Regions from separate parts of the Streptomyces sp. NPDC048584 genome, predicted to be linked through region 2. Evidence: predicted binding sites of a transcription regulator. Region 2 holds the regulator's gene; the other holds the start of a gene.

Region 1 (7,214 bases), on a different contig from region 2:
GGCAGGCGTGGAAGGCCATGGATCTCCCCGAGGGCTACCGGGCCGAGATCATCGAAGGGGCCATCGAGGTGTCGCCTACCGGTCGCCGTCGTCATGGTGTGCTTGTCAACCGTCTTCGTCGCGCTCTGGATTCCCATCTGGGGCGCAGCGGTTACGTGGCTCACCAGGACGTCAATGTCATTCACCGTCAGAAGGCCTGGATCCCCGATCTTTTCGTGGCCACACTCGACCTCGACGAGATCCCGGACGAGGACGGTCTCGGCGTCGACGCCGCCGGAGTCAAGATGGTCGTCGAGGTCGCCTCGCCCGGCCATCGCAACCTCCAGCGCGACCGCGTCCGCAAACGCCGCGAGTACGCGCGGGCCGGGATCCCGGTGTACGTGATCGTCGACGACTTCGACGACGACGGGGCCGTGTTCGTCCTGACGTCGCCCGACCCGGGGAAGGCCAAGTACGCGGACGAGCACCGGGTCCCCTACGGCACCGATGCGGTGATCCCCGAGGGGCCGGCCAAGGGTTTCGCGATCGGCAAGGAGATCGTCGCGTCCTGAGTCGGCCCCGGTGCCTCAGCGCACCGGATGGCCCAGCAGCATCGTCGGGGCGCCCGCGACCCGGGTCAGGAAGACCGTGAGCGATGCGGTGCCGTGGGGTTTGGGGAGGGTTTTGCGGCGCAGTTCCTCCGGTTCCACCGCCGAGCCGCGTTTCTTGACGGTCAGCACGCCCACCTCGCGCTCGCGCAGGAGGGCCTTCAGCTTCTTGACGTTGAAGGGGAGCCGGTCGGTGATCTCGTAGGCGGTGGCGTACGGGGTGGTGCGGGCCTCGTCGGCGGTGATGTAGGCGATGGTCGGGTCGATCAGGCCGCCCTCCAGTTCCGCGGCCACCTCGGCGACCAGGTGGGCGCGGATGACGGCGCCGTCGGGCTCGTACACATACCGTCCGACCGGGCGTACTTCGGGATCGGGGAGCGCGGAGTCGGGGGTCACGGCAATGCCGGCTCGGGCGGGCAGCAGCGTCGCCCGCCGTGCCCCCGGTGTCACGTCCCGGCCGAACCACAGCATGGCCTCCTTCACGTCCCCGCCGTCCGAGACCCACTCGGCGGTCGCGGCCTCGGGGATCGTCTCGTGCGGAATGCCGGGCGCGATCTTCAGCAGCCCGAGCGGAGCCCCGAGCGCGGCGGACACGGCCCAGGACAGGGGAGGGGAGTAGGCCTCCGGGTCGAAGATCCGGCCGCGCCTGGAGGAACGCCGGGCCGGGTCGACGAACACGGCGTCGTAGCCGGCCGTGTCCACCTCGGTCACATCCGCCTCGCGCACCTCGATCAGACCGGCGAGACCGAGCGCGTCGGCATTGGCGCGGGCTGCCGCACAGGTCAGCGGGTCGCGGTCGACGGCCAGCACCCGGATCCCCGCGCGGGCGAGCGCGATCGCGTCCCCGCCGATCCCGCAGCACAGGTCGGCGACGGACCGCACCCCGAGCGCGTGCAGACACTCGGCCCGGTACGTCGCCACACTCGCCCGCGTCGACTGCTCCACCCCGTTGGGCGTGAAGAACATCCGCGCGGCGTCCCGCTCCCCGAACTTGGCCACCGCCCGCTGCCGCAGCCGCGCCTGGCCCAGCGCCGCCGACACGAGTTCGGCGGGGTGCTCGCGGCGCAGTCTCGTCGCGACGGCGAGTTCGTGCGCCGGGTCGGTGTCGCGCACCTCGTCGAGGAGGGCGCGGCCTTCGGGGGTGAGGAGGGAGGCGAGGTCGTTCACCGGGTCATTGTGGGCCAGTCGGTGGACCGTATGCCTCCGGCCGCGGTGTCGGGCCGGGTCCGGACGGTGCGGCTGCGAGGATCCGGCCCCATGCGAGCAGTACGACAAAACGATAAAAAGTGGCCATTCGGTGGAGTGCGGATCGGCCTCGCGGTGATCGCTCTCGCCTCGATCGCCGCGGGCTGCGGACAGGGGCCGGGCGGCGGCAGCGGCGCCCCGGCCGAACCGGCGGCCGGTCCGCCCCTGAAGGCGCCCCCGGCCCGCGCGCTCGACGACTACGCCACCAAGCTGCGTGCCGCGCACACCGCGAGGGCCGCCGCCGCGAAACGCTGGGGGCTGAAACGGGTGCCGCTGACCGCCCCGCCGCCCCCCGCGAAGAAGCCGGAGATCACCACCCGCGAGGGCTTCGAGGTCGACGGACACCGCCGGCTGGGACTCCCGCCGGTCTTCACCACGATCCCCACCGAGAAGAAGATCCTCTTCCTCACCATCGACGACGGCGACGAGAAGGACCCGGCGTTCCTGCGGATGATGAGCGAGCTGAAGATCCCGTACAGCGCCTTCCTCAGCGACTACCTCGTCAAGGAGGACTACGGCTACTTCGAGAAGATGCAGGACCGCGGCGTCTCCCTGCACAACCACACGCTCCACCACCCCTATCTGCCGGCCCTGTCCCACGCCCGCCAGAAGCGCGAGATCTGCGGCATGCAGAAGATCATCGAGAAGCGGTACGGCGAACGGCCCGTCCTCTTCCGGCCGCCCTACGGCAACTACGACAAGGACACCCTGCGCGTCGCGAAGTCCTGCGGGATCACCCATGTCCCGCTCTGGAACGAGGAGGTCTTCGTCGACCACTGGGAGTACCGGGAATGGGACCGCGAACTGCACCCCGGCGACATCGTCCTCACCCACTTCCGCGGCCGCGACACCTGGAAGGGCACGATGCCGGACATGGCCCGGCGCTTCCTCGACAAGGTCACGGCGGAGGGGTACGCGGTGGCCCGTCTGGAGGACTACCTGTGAGGGCCGGGCGCCCGGCGGGCGGTCTGCGGGGCCGGCTTCCGGACGCGGGCCAGGTCCGGGCTCCGGGTGCGATGCGGACGGGGTGTCAAGGCCACGCGCGGGTCCGCACGCGTGGCCCGGTCGGGCCCCCTGCCGTGGGCGGCCTCGCGGGGAGGTCCGGTTCGAGGGTCTCCCGGGTGCGGGCCGGTCGCGGCGGTGGGGTGGCCCTGTGGTGAGGGCCGTCGCGCCGCGGATCTCCGGCTCGCGGGCCGCTCGGGCGCGGGCCGGGCTGCTGGGGGCCGCCCTGCTGGTCCTGATCGCCGGATGCGGTACGCCGGGCAGCGGGGCCGGGGACGGTACGGGGCGGTCGGCCGGGGCCGGTCCGGTGGCCTCCGGCGGCCTCCCGCCGGTCATCGACCGCGTCCTCACCCGCGACCGGGTCGTCTTCCTCACCTACGACGACGGCGCCGAACGCGACCCCGGCTTCATCGACCTCGTACGCGAACGGGCGCTCCCCGTCAGCCTGTTCCTCACGGACAGCGTGACCGGCCCCGGTTACGCCCACTTCGCCCGCCTGCGCGCGGTCGGCGCGAGCCTGCAGAACCACACCCTCGACCACCGCGCCCTGCGCGGCCTTCCCTACGCCGGCCAGCGCGCCGAGATCTGCGGCCAGCAGCGCAAGCTCAGGTCCCGCTTCGGCATCCGCGCCACCCTCTTCCGCCCGCCCTACGGCACGTACGACACCACCACCCTGAAGGCGGCCGCCGACTGCGGCATCCGGGCGGTCATCGGCTCCCGGGCCACCCTGGAGACCGACGGCCACCTCACCTACACCGCCGGCCCCCAGCAGCTGAACCCCGGCGACATCATCGCCGTACCGTCGGTGGAGACCCCGTCACTGACACTGGCGGAACGGACGGCACGACTGCTGGGGGAACTGGAGGAGCGGGGACTGAAGGTGGGCAGGCTGGAGGCATACGTGGCCGAAGCCATCCCGTCGCCGGCCACTGGTGAGCGCCGCTCACCTGTCAGCCCGTCCGGCGATTGAGGACGAGGCCCGTTCAGGGCCGAAGCGGGGGCCCGGGGGCGGCCGCCCCCAGGGGCGGTCACCGCAACACCGCGCGCCGCACACAAGGGTGATGACAACGCGCCCACCCCGCGACGCGCCGCAGCCAACTGGCACTCCGCTTGACCGAGTGCTAATCACAGTCATAGTCTCAGTTCTGGCACTCCCCACTGGAGAGTGCCAATGCGCGACGGGCAGGTCCGGCACCCGCGACGACGGATCCACCTGGTCGCCACCTCAGACAGTTAACCCCGTGAGATCTCCGAAGGGGGAGGTCGGATCGTGACGACCACCAGCTCCAAGGTTGCCATCAAGCCGCTCGAGGACCGCATCGTGGTCCAGCCGCTCGACGCCGAGCAGACCACCGCCTCTGGCCTGGTCATTCCGGACACCGCCAAGGAGAAGCCCCAGGAGGGCGTCGTCCTGGCCGTGGGCCCGGGCCGCTTCGAGAACGGCGAGCGCCTGCCGCTCGACGTCAAGACCGGTGACATCGTGCTGTACAGCAAGTACGGCGGCACCGAGGTGAAGTACAACGGCGAGGAGTACCTCGTCCTCTCGGCTCGCGACGTCCTCGCGATCATCGAGAAGTAGTTCACCCGCTTCACCGAAGCACCTTGCTTTTGAGCTGCGCCCCGGGCCCCCGCGACCTTATGAAGCCGGGCGTCAGGGGCGCAGTTCGTTTCACCCACGTTTTCCGAGAGGGCTGAACCGCTCCCATGGCGAAGATCCTGAAGTTCGACGAGGACGCCCGTCGCGCCCTCGAGCGCGGCGTCAACAAGCTTGCCGACACGGTCAAGGTGACGATCGGCCCCAAGGGCCGCAACGTCGTCATCGACAAGAAGTTCGGCGCCCCCACCATCACCAACGACGGTGTCACGATCGCCCGTGAGGTCGAGATCGAGGACCCGTACGAGAACCTCGGCGCGCAGCTGGTGAAGGAGGTGGCGACCAAGACCAACGACATCGCGGGTGACGGCACCACCACCGCCACCGTGCTGGCCCAGGCGCTGGTCCGCGAGGGCCTGAAGAACGTCGCCGCGGGTGCCTCCCCGGCGCTGCTGAAGAAGGGCATCGACGCCGCCGTCGCCGCGGTCTCCGAGGACCTGCTCGCCTCGGCCCGCCCGATCGACGAGAAGTCCGACATCGCCGCCGTCGCCGCGCTGTCCGCCCAGGACCAGCAGGTCGGCGAGCTCATCGCCGAGGCGATGGACAAGGTCGGCAAGGACGGTGTCATCACCGTCGAGGAGTCCAACACCTTCGGCCTGGAGCTGGACTTCACCGAGGGCATGGCCTTCGACAAGGGCTACCTGTCCCCGTACTTCGTGACGGACCAGGAGCGTATGGAGGCCGTCCTCGACGACCCGTACATCCTGATCACCCAGGGCAAGATCGGCTCCATCGCGGAGCTGCTGCCGCTGCTGGAGAAGGTCATCCAGGCCAACGCCTCCAAGCCGCTGCTGATCATCGCCGAGGACGTCGAGGGCGAGGCCCTGTCGACCCTGGTGGTCAACAAGATCCGCGGCACGTTCAACGCGGTCGCCGTCAAGGCGCCCGGCTTCGGTGACCGCCGCAAGGCGATGCTGCAGGACATGGCCGTCCTCACCGGCGCCACGGTCGTCTCCGAGGAGGTCGGCCTCAAGCTCGACCAGGTCGGACTGGACGTGCTCGGCTCCGCCCGCCGCGTCACCGTCACCAAGGACGACACCACGGTCGTCGACGGTGCCGGCGAGAAGGCGGACGTGCAGGGCCGCGTCGGCCAGATCAAGGCCGAGATCGAGTCCACGGACTCCGACTGGGACCGCGAGAAGCTCCAGGAGCGCCTCGCGAAGCTGGCCGGCGGCGTGTGCGTGATCAAGGTCGGCGCCGCCACCGAGGTGGAGCTGAAGGAGAAGAAGCACCGTCTGGAGGACGCCATCTCCGCGACCCGCGCCGCGGTCGAGGAGGGCATCGTCTCCGGTGGTGGCTCCGCGCTCGTCCACGCCGTCAAGGTCCTCGAGGGCAACCTCGACAAGACCGGCGACGAGGCCACCGGTGTCGCGGTCGTCCGCAAGGCCGCCGTCGAGCCGCTGCGCTGGATCGCCGAGAACGCCGGCCTCGAGGGCTACGTCATCGTCTCCAAGGTCGCCGAGCTCGAGAAGGGCAACGGCTACAACGCCGCCACCGGCGAGTACGGCGACCTGGTCAAGGCCGGCGTCATCGACCCGGTCAAGGTGACCCGCTCCGCCCTGGAGAACGCCGCCTCCATCGCCTCCCTGCTGCTCACGACCGAGACCCTGGTCGTCGAGAAGAAGGAAGAGGAGGAGCCGGCCGCCGCTGCCGGTGGCCACGGCCACTCCCACTGACGACAGATCACGTCGCCAGCGCCTGAGTGAAGGCCCGGCGGCCCCGGAAACGGGGCCGCCGGGCCTTCACCGTACCCGCGATGTCCCCGGATCTTGGAACCGCCGGACGGCCCGCCGGCGACTTACCGGTGGGGAACGGGCCGGATGCAGGAGGGGGACACGATGAGCGAGGTGCTCTACGCCGAACGGTCCAGGAACCCGCTGGCACGGACCGCGGAACTCACCGAGGACCGGCTGCGCAGGGGCGTGCGGACGACACCGCTGGACGAACTGAACCTCGGCGCCATGGCCGAGGCGTATCTACGGGGCCGCTGGCTCGGCGGCGGCGGCACCGAACGCCCGCTGGACCAGCTGCCGCAGGGCCCCGGCGCCGTCCCGGTCACACGCGTGACCGGTACGACCAAGCCCCTCCCGGTGCGCCGGGCCGCCGAGTTCGCCCGCGCGCTGGGCGAACTCGCGGTACGCAGATGCGGTGGCCCGGAAGAGGTGGCCGCCCTCGCCGCACGGGCGCGGGCCGAGGGCGTACCGCTGTGGATGGCGCGCCGCTTCGCGCCGGGTCCCGCCGGACCTGTCACCGTCGTCGTGGACCGCCGGCTGGTCCAGGTCGACGTCTGGGGCCCGCACGCCCCCGCCGTCCGGCTCCGGGCACCGTACGGCTACCTTCCGCACCCCCACGACCCGAGCGGCGGCCTCGTACTGACGGTCGGTCCGGTCCACGCGCGGCTCGAACTCCGCCGTCGGTTCCGCAAGTCCAAGAGCAGCGTCGAGATCGGCACCCCCGAACGGCACTGGACGCTGCGGCGCGCGAACGCGGAGAGCTCCTGGCTGCTCCGCGACGACCACCGGGTCGCCCTGCTGACCCGGCCGCCCCGCCGCGCCGAACCGGCCCCCGGCACCGTGCTGCTGCCCCTGGCCGCCGTGCACCACGAGAGCGCCGACCCGCTGGACGCCGTGATGGCCCACGCGGTCGCCGTCTCCTTCGGCCTCGGCGACACCACGGGCACGGCCCGCTTCCGCCCACGCCGGCCCACGACCGACGACACCCCCACC
Region 2 (7,214 bases):
CGCCCCGTACGCCCCAGCAGCAGCGCCCCCGCAGCCGTACCCGCCGTCGACGTCCGCAGCACACTCCGCCCCAGCCGGAACGCCCGGGCCCCCGCCTCCGAGAACAACGCCAACTCCTCCGGCGAGACGCCCCCTTCGGGCCCGACCACCAACACGATGTCCCCGGACACGGGAAGTTCGACGGACGCCAACGCCTCCGTACCGCTCTCATGCAGCACAGCCGCGAACTCCGCTTCGGCGAGGATCGACGCAACCCCCCGACTCGTCACCGCGTCCGCCACCCGGGGAAACCGCACCCGCCGCGACTGCTTCCCCGCCTCCCGGGCCGTCGCCCGCCACTTCCCGAGCGACTTCGCCCCCCGCTCGCCCTTCCACTGCGTGACGCACCGCGACGCCGCCCACGGCACGATGACGTCGACCCCGACCTCGGTCATCGTCTCCACGGCCACCTCACCCCGGTCCCCCTTGGGCAACGCCTGGACGACGGTCAGCCGGGGCGTCTCCGCCGGCTCCTCCACGACCTCGCCGAGCCGCACGACCAGCCGGTCCTTGCCCTCGGCGGCGTCCACCTCGCCCTCGGCCCAGCGTCCCGCGCCGTCCGTGAGGACCACGACCTCACCGGCCCGCAGCCGCTTCACGGAGACGGCGTGCCGTCCCTCGGGCCCGTCGAGGACGTAGCGGCCGGAGCCGTCCGTGGCGAAGTCGTCGACGACGAACACCGGCGCGGTCATCGGGCGGCCTCCAGTTCGGCGGCCAGCAGCTCCACCAGCTGTCCGGCGGGCAGTTCGCGGGCCATACGGTGGCCCTGCCCCGCCCACAGCGCCATCCCCTGCGCGTCCCCGGCCCTGGCGGCGGCCTTGCGCAGGGGGGCGGTGAGATGGTGGACGTCGGGGTAGGCGGCGGGCGCGTACGGGCCGTGCTCGCGCAGAAAACGGTTGACCAGGGCGCGGGCCGGCCGGCCCGAGAAGGCGCGGGTCAGCTCGGTGCGGGCGTACAGGGGGTCGGTGAGGGCGCGCTTGTGCAGGGAGTGCGCGCCGGACTCGTGGGCGGCGAGGAAGGCCGTGCCGAGCTGGGCCGCGTCGGCGCCGGCCGTGAGGACGGCGGCGATCTGGCCGCCCCGCATGATGCCGCCGGCCGCGACGACCGGGATACCGACGGACTCCCGGACCTGGGCGACGAGGGAGAGCAGTCCGACGCCGGAACGGTCCGTGTCCGGGACGTCCCGGTGGGTGCCCTGGTGGCCGCCGGCCTCCACACCCTGCGCGATCACCGCGTCCGCGCCGGCCCGCTCCACGGCGCGGGCCTCCTCGGCGGTGGTGGCGGTGACCAGCGTGAACGTGCCGGCGCGGCGCAGGGCGTCCAGTGCCTCGCGGGACGGGACGCCGAAGTGGAACGACACCACCGGCACGGGGTTGTCCAGCAGTACGGCGAGTTTCGCGTCGTAGCCGTCGTCACGGCCGCTGTCGGGGTCGCCGAGCTCGGTCTCGTACCAGGATGCCTCGCCGGCCAGCTGATGGGCGTAGACACCGACGGCGGCCGGGTCGGGTGTCTCCGGCTGCGGCAGGAAGAGGTTGACGCCGAAGGGGCGGGAGGTCAGTCCCCGCAGCTGCTTGATCTCCTGGTACATCCCGTCCGCCGTCTTGTACCCGGCGGCCAGGAAACCGAGTCCGCCCGCCTCGGACACGGCGGCGGCGAGCTGCGGCACGGCGACACCGCCCGCCATGGGTGCCTGCACGACGGGGTGCGGGCAGATTTCGGTCAGTACGGAGGACATGACCGCATGTTGTCACGTCCCCCGCTCGACTCCGAACCTGCCCTTCCCCTTGGCATAAGCCACTTTCGCCCGGGGCACCGAAGCCGACGTCAGCGGCCGTTGAAAGCGTCCTTCAGCCGCGAGAAAAGCCCCTGCTGCCCCGGCTGACTGCGCCCGCCCGGGGGACAACCCCCGGACCCCCGGCAGACCCCCCGACGTCAACCGGACAGCACCGGCGGGCCGACGTCAGCGGCCGTTGAAAGCGTCCTTCAGCCGCGAGAAAAGCCCCTGCTGCCCCGGCTGACTGTGCTCGCCCGGGGGACAACCCCCGGACCCCCGGCAGCAGACCCCCCGACGTCAACCGGACAGCACCGGCGGGCCGACATCAGCGGCCGTTGAAAGCGTCCTTCAGCCGCGAGAAAAGCCCCTGCTGCCCCGGCTGGAACTGTCCCGTAGGCCGTTCCTCCCCACGCAGTTTGGAGAGTTCACGCAGCAGGCGTTCCTGTTCCGGGTCGAGCTTCGTCGGGGTCTGGACCTCCACGTGGACGATGAGGTCGCCCCGGCCGCCGCCGCGCAGGTGGGTGATGCCCCGGCCGTGCAGCGGGATCGACTGGCCGGACTGGGTGCCGGGCCGGATGTCGACCTCCTCCATGCCGTCCAGCGTCTCCAGCGGCACCTTGGTGCCGAGGGACGCCGCCGTCATCGGGATGGTGACCGTGCAGTGCAGGTCGTCGCCGCGCCGCTGGAAGGTGCTGTGCGGGAGTTCGTGGATCTCCACGTACAGGTCGCCGGCGGGACCGCCGCCGGGCCCGACCTCGCCCTCGCCGGCCAGCTGGATCCGGGTGCCGTTGTCCACACCGGCCGGGATCTTGACCGTGAGGGTGCGCCGGGAGCGGATGCGGCCGTCGCCCGCGCACTCGGGGCACGGGGTCGGGACGACGGTGCCGAAGCCCTGGCACTGCGGGCAGGGGCGGGACGTCATGACCTGGCCCAGGAAGGACCGCGTGACCTGCGAGACCTCACCACGGCCACGGCACATGTCACAGGTCTGCGCGGTGGTGCCCGGAGCGGCGCCCTCGCCGCTGCACGTGGTGCAGACGACGGCCGTGTCGACCTGGATGTCCTTCGTCGTGCCGAACGCCGCCTCGTCGAGCTCGACGTCGATCCGGATCATGGCGTCCTGGCCCCGGCGGGTGCGCGAGCGCGGCCCGCGCTGCGACGCCGTACCGAAGAACGCGTCCATGATGTCGGAGAAGTTGCCGAAGCCGCCCGCCCCGAAGCCGCCCGCGCCACCGCCGCCGCCCGCCTGGGAGAGGGGGTCGCCGCCCAGGTCGTAGACCTGTTTCTTCTGCGGGTCGGACAACACCTCGTAGGCGGCGTTGATCTCCTTGAACCGCTCCTGCGTCTTGGGATCAGGATTGACGTCCGGATGCAGCTCGCGGGCGAGCCGCCGGAAGGCCTTCTTGATCTCCTCCTGCGACGCGTCGCGGCGTACGCCGAGTACGGCGTAGTAGTCCGTGGCCACTACGACTCCGCCAGGATCTGTCCGACGTACCGTGCCACTGCGCGTACCGCTCCCATCGTTCCCGGGTAGTCCATGCGGGTCGGTCCGACCACGCCGAGCTTGGCAACAGCCTCGCCGCCCGAACCGTAGCCCACCGACACGACGGACGTGGAGTTGAGTCCCTCATAGGCGTTCTCGTGCCCGATGCGCACGGTCATGCCCGAATCCCCCGCCTCCCCAAGCAACTTGAGGAGCACGACCTGCTCCTCCAGCGCCTCGAGGACGGGCCGGATCGTGAGGGGGAAGTCATGTCCGAAGCGGGTGAGATTGGCGGTCCCGCCGATCATCAGCCGCTCCTCGTTCTCCTCGACGAGCGTCTCCAGCAGAGTGGAGAGCACCATCGAGACCGTACCGCGGTCGTCCGCCTCGAATGCTTCGGGGAGGTCCTCGACCAGGCTCGGCACATCGGTGAACCGGCGGCCCGCGACCCGGCTGTTGAGCCGCGCGCGCAGGTCCGCGAGCGACTGCTCGCCGAACGGCGCCGGGCAGTCGACCAGGCGCTGCTCCACCCGGCCGGTGTCCGTGATCAGCACCAGCATCAGCCGCGCCGGGGCCAGGGACAGCAGTTCCACGTGCCGCACCGTGGAGCGGGTCAGCGACGGGTACTGCACGACGGCGACCTGCCGGGTCAGCTGCGCGAGCAGCCGCACGGTCCTGGCGACCACGTCGTCGAGATCGACGGAGCCGTCGAGGAAGTTCTGGATGGCCCGCCGCTCGGGCCCGGTCATCGGCTTCACGCCGGCGAGCCGGTCGACGAACAGCCGGTACCCCTTGTCGGTGGGGATGCGCCCGGCACTGGTGTGCGGCTGGGCGATGAACCCCTCGTCCTCCAGGGCCGCCATGTCATTGCGCACGGTGGCCGGGGAGACGCCCAGGTTGTGCCGCTCGGTGAGGGCCTTGGAGCCGACGGGCTCCTCGGTGCCCACATAGTCCTGGACGATGGCGCGCAGCACCTGGAGCCTGCGTTCACTGAGCATCGCGCACACCTCCAGAAGCCTTCCCGCGCGGTACCTTCCCTGTCCGCCTGGCACTCTTCGCACGCGAGTGCCAGACTTCCCCGCCCAGTGTACGGCCGGGGGGTACACCCCGGGCAAGGCCGGTCCCCGCGCCGCCGCGCCGGGCGTCGTCGTCTCCGATAGCGTCCCGTCGTGACCGTGACTTGGGAAGAGTCGGGATGGGAGCAACTGGCGCCCGGGGTGGGGCGGTGCCGGCTGCCGGTGTGGGACTGCACGGCGGGGCTCGTCGTGGGCGCGGACGGGGTGCTGCTCGTGGACGCGGGGTCCGGACTGGGAGAGGGCGCGCGGTTGCGGGCCCAGGCGCTCGCGCTCACCGGCCGTCGTGTGACGCATCTCGCGCTCACCCACCCGCACTTCGATCATGTCCTCGGTTCGGCGGCCCTCACGGGCGCGGAGGTGTTCGGCGCGGTGGGCATGGAGACGGTGCTGACGGCGCGCGGGCGGGCGGAACTGCGCGCGGACGCGGTGCGCCACGGGCTGGACGCGCGGGTGGCGCAGGAGGCCGTGGACGCGCTGGTGCCGCCACGGCACCCGGTGTCCGGCGAGTGGACGCTCGACCTCGGGCCGGACGGCGGGCGGCAGGTGCTGCTGGCGAACGTGGGCCCCGGGCACACCGCCCATGACCTCGCGGTCCTCGTCCCCGGTTCCCCGGAGGTCGTGTTCTGCGGCGACCTGGTCGAGGAGTCGGGCGAACCGCAGGCCGGCCCCGACGCCGTGCCGTCGCACTGGCCGGCCGCGCTGGACCGGCTGCTCGAGCTGGGCGGTGAGGACGCGCGGTACGTGCCCGGGCACGGCGCGGTGGTGGACGCGGCGTTCGTACGGGCCCAGCGGGACGCGCTGGCGGCGCGTTTCGGCGTGTCGGACTGATCGCGGCGGGCGGGCTCCTCGTATCGTCGTCGGAATGCGCCAGTACTCCGCCGATCTGACCCCTCCGTGGAAGAAGCCGCAGCCGGTCCCCGAGGTCGCGGCCGAGCCCGGCCTGGTGGTGGAGGAACCCGGTACCGGCTTCTGCGGCGCGGTGATCCGCTGCGAGGCGGGCACGGTGACGCTGGAGGACCGCTTCGGCAAGCACCGGGTGTTCCCGCTGGAGCCGCGCGGTTTCCTGCTGGAGGGGCGGGTGGTGACGCTGGTGCGTCCGTCCGCCGCCGGTCCGGTACGTCCCGCCCGTACGGCGTCCGGCTCCGTCGCCGTTCCCGGCGCGCGGGCGCGGGTGGCCCGCGCGGGGCGCATCTACGTCGAGGGGCGGCACGACGCGGAGCTGGTCGAGAAGGTGTGGGGCGACGACCTGCGCATCGAGGGCGTGGTCGTGGAGTACCTGGAGGGTGTCGACGACCTGCCGTCGATCGTCGAGGACTTCGCCCCCGGCCCCGACGCGCGGCTGGGCGTCCTGGTGGACCATCTGGTGCCGGGCTCGAAGGAGTGGCGGATCGCGGAGGCGGTCACGAGCGAGCACGCGCTGGTGGTGGGGCATCCGTACATCGACGTCTGGGAGGCGGTGAAGCCGGCGTCCGTGGGGATCGCCGGGTGGCCGCGGGTGCCGCGGGGGCGGGACTGGAAGACGGGGGTGTGCGAGGCGCTGGGCTGGCGGGTGGCGAACACCGGCGAGGCGTGGCAGCGGATCCTCGGCTCGGTGCGCTCCTACAAGGACCTGGAGCCGCAGCTCCTCGGCCGGGTGGAGGAACTGATCGACTTCGTCACGGGCGATGATGTGGCTTGACGCCCTTGTAGGTACCGAACTCGGTGGTGTCCAGTTCGACGCCCAACTGTTCCAGTGGCAGCGGCGCCCCGAACCTGGTGACCCGCTGTACCTGATAGTCGGCGCCCTCGCCGCGCCCGGCCGGCTCCGAGTAGAGAACGCACTGCGCCATGATCGGGTCGATGATCAGGTATGCGGGTACTTCACCCGCAGCGTAGATCAGACGCTTGACACCGTAGTCCCGGTCCACGCTGGTCTTCGAGACCACTTCCACGACCAGCGTGACAATCTGGGACGGCAGAAGGCGCCCGGAGTCAGGACCGACACCCACCTTCATGACCACGAGATCGGGTACGGGCTCGCTGGCCTCGTCAACAATGTCGACGTCCTGGGTCTGGAGCCGCTCCCACTGCCGGTACGGAATCTGGTCCATGAGACACGTGACGATCCGGTTGTGCACCAGATCAGGGCTGGCCATCATCACGATTTCTCCCCGAAGCAACTCCACCTTGAGCCCCTCGGGTGGCTCGAACCCCGCGAAGAACTCCGCGACTCCACGTTCGTCCACAGCCGTCATCTCCGTGGCCCTCCACATCCGCCGCGCACTGTCGGCGGCAGCCTACGAAACAGGTTAGGGGCCGAACCCCCGTTCCGCAGTGATTCACTCCCCCGAGTGATCAGTCCACCAGGTCCCTGACCACGGCGTCCGCCAGCAGCCGGCCGCGCAGAGTGAGGGCCGCGTGGCCCTCCTCGTACGGGCCCCGCTCCAGCAGTCCGTCCGCCAGCGCCTGCCGAGCCGCCTCCAGTCCCGCCTCTTTCAGCAGTGACAGCGGCACGCCCTCCCGCAGCCGCAGCTCCAGCAGGATCCGCTCGACCCTCCGGTCCTCGTCCGACAGGACCTCGCGGCCGGCCCCGGGCGACCGTCCCGCCGCCAGTGCCCCCGCGTACGCCCCCGGATGCTTGACGTTCCACCAGCGCACGCCCCCCACGTGCGAGTGCGCGCCCGGCCCCGCGCCCCACCAGTCGGCGCCACGCCAGTACAGCTCGTTGTGCAGGCAGCGGCCCGCGTCCGAGGTGGCCCAGTTCGACACCTCGTACCAGTCGAACCCCGCCGCCGACAGCGTCTCCTCGGCGATCAGATACCGGTCCGCGTGGACGTCGTCGTCCGTCATCGGCACCTCGCCC

What was found. The regulator HrcA, encoded in region 2, represses chaperone genes, less so after heat shock. The targets are predictions, from matches to a motif close to TTNGCACTCNGNNNNNCNGAGTGCNAA.
Region 1: a site for HrcA is predicted at 3,933-3,959, ahead of groES (co-chaperone GroES). Genes of this name have one in related genera too.

What each region holds. Positions count from the first base shown of each region.
Region 1 is NZ_JBICWF010000002.1:108,211-115,424, forward strand. Features, by position in the region: gene ACGFR9_RS04770 (Uma2 family endonuclease) at 1-551, shown strand, start outside; gene ACGFR9_RS04775 (methyltransferase domain-containing protein) at 567-1,754, opposite strand; gene ACGFR9_RS04780 (polysaccharide deacetylase family protein) at 1,845-2,777, shown strand; gene ACGFR9_RS04785 (polysaccharide deacetylase family protein) at 2,989-3,804, shown strand; gene groES (co-chaperone GroES) at 4,105-4,413, shown strand; gene groL (chaperonin GroEL) at 4,539-6,164, shown strand; gene ACGFR9_RS04800 (hypothetical protein) at 6,327-7,214, shown strand, end outside.
Region 2 is NZ_JBICWF010000004.1:408,395-415,608, forward strand. Features, by position in the region: gene ACGFR9_RS12180 (16S rRNA (uracil(1498)-N(3))-methyltransferase) at 1-731, opposite strand, end outside; gene ACGFR9_RS12185 (nitronate monooxygenase) at 728-1,774, opposite strand; gene dnaJ (molecular chaperone DnaJ) at 2,139-3,278, opposite strand; gene hrcA (heat-inducible transcriptional repressor HrcA) at 3,278-4,294, opposite strand; gene ACGFR9_RS12200 (MBL fold metallo-hydrolase) at 4,466-5,200, shown strand; gene ACGFR9_RS12205 (DUF3097 domain-containing protein) at 5,235-6,050, shown strand; gene ACGFR9_RS12210 (Uma2 family endonuclease) at 6,028-6,606, opposite strand; gene hemW (radical SAM family heme chaperone HemW) at 6,707-7,214, opposite strand, start outside.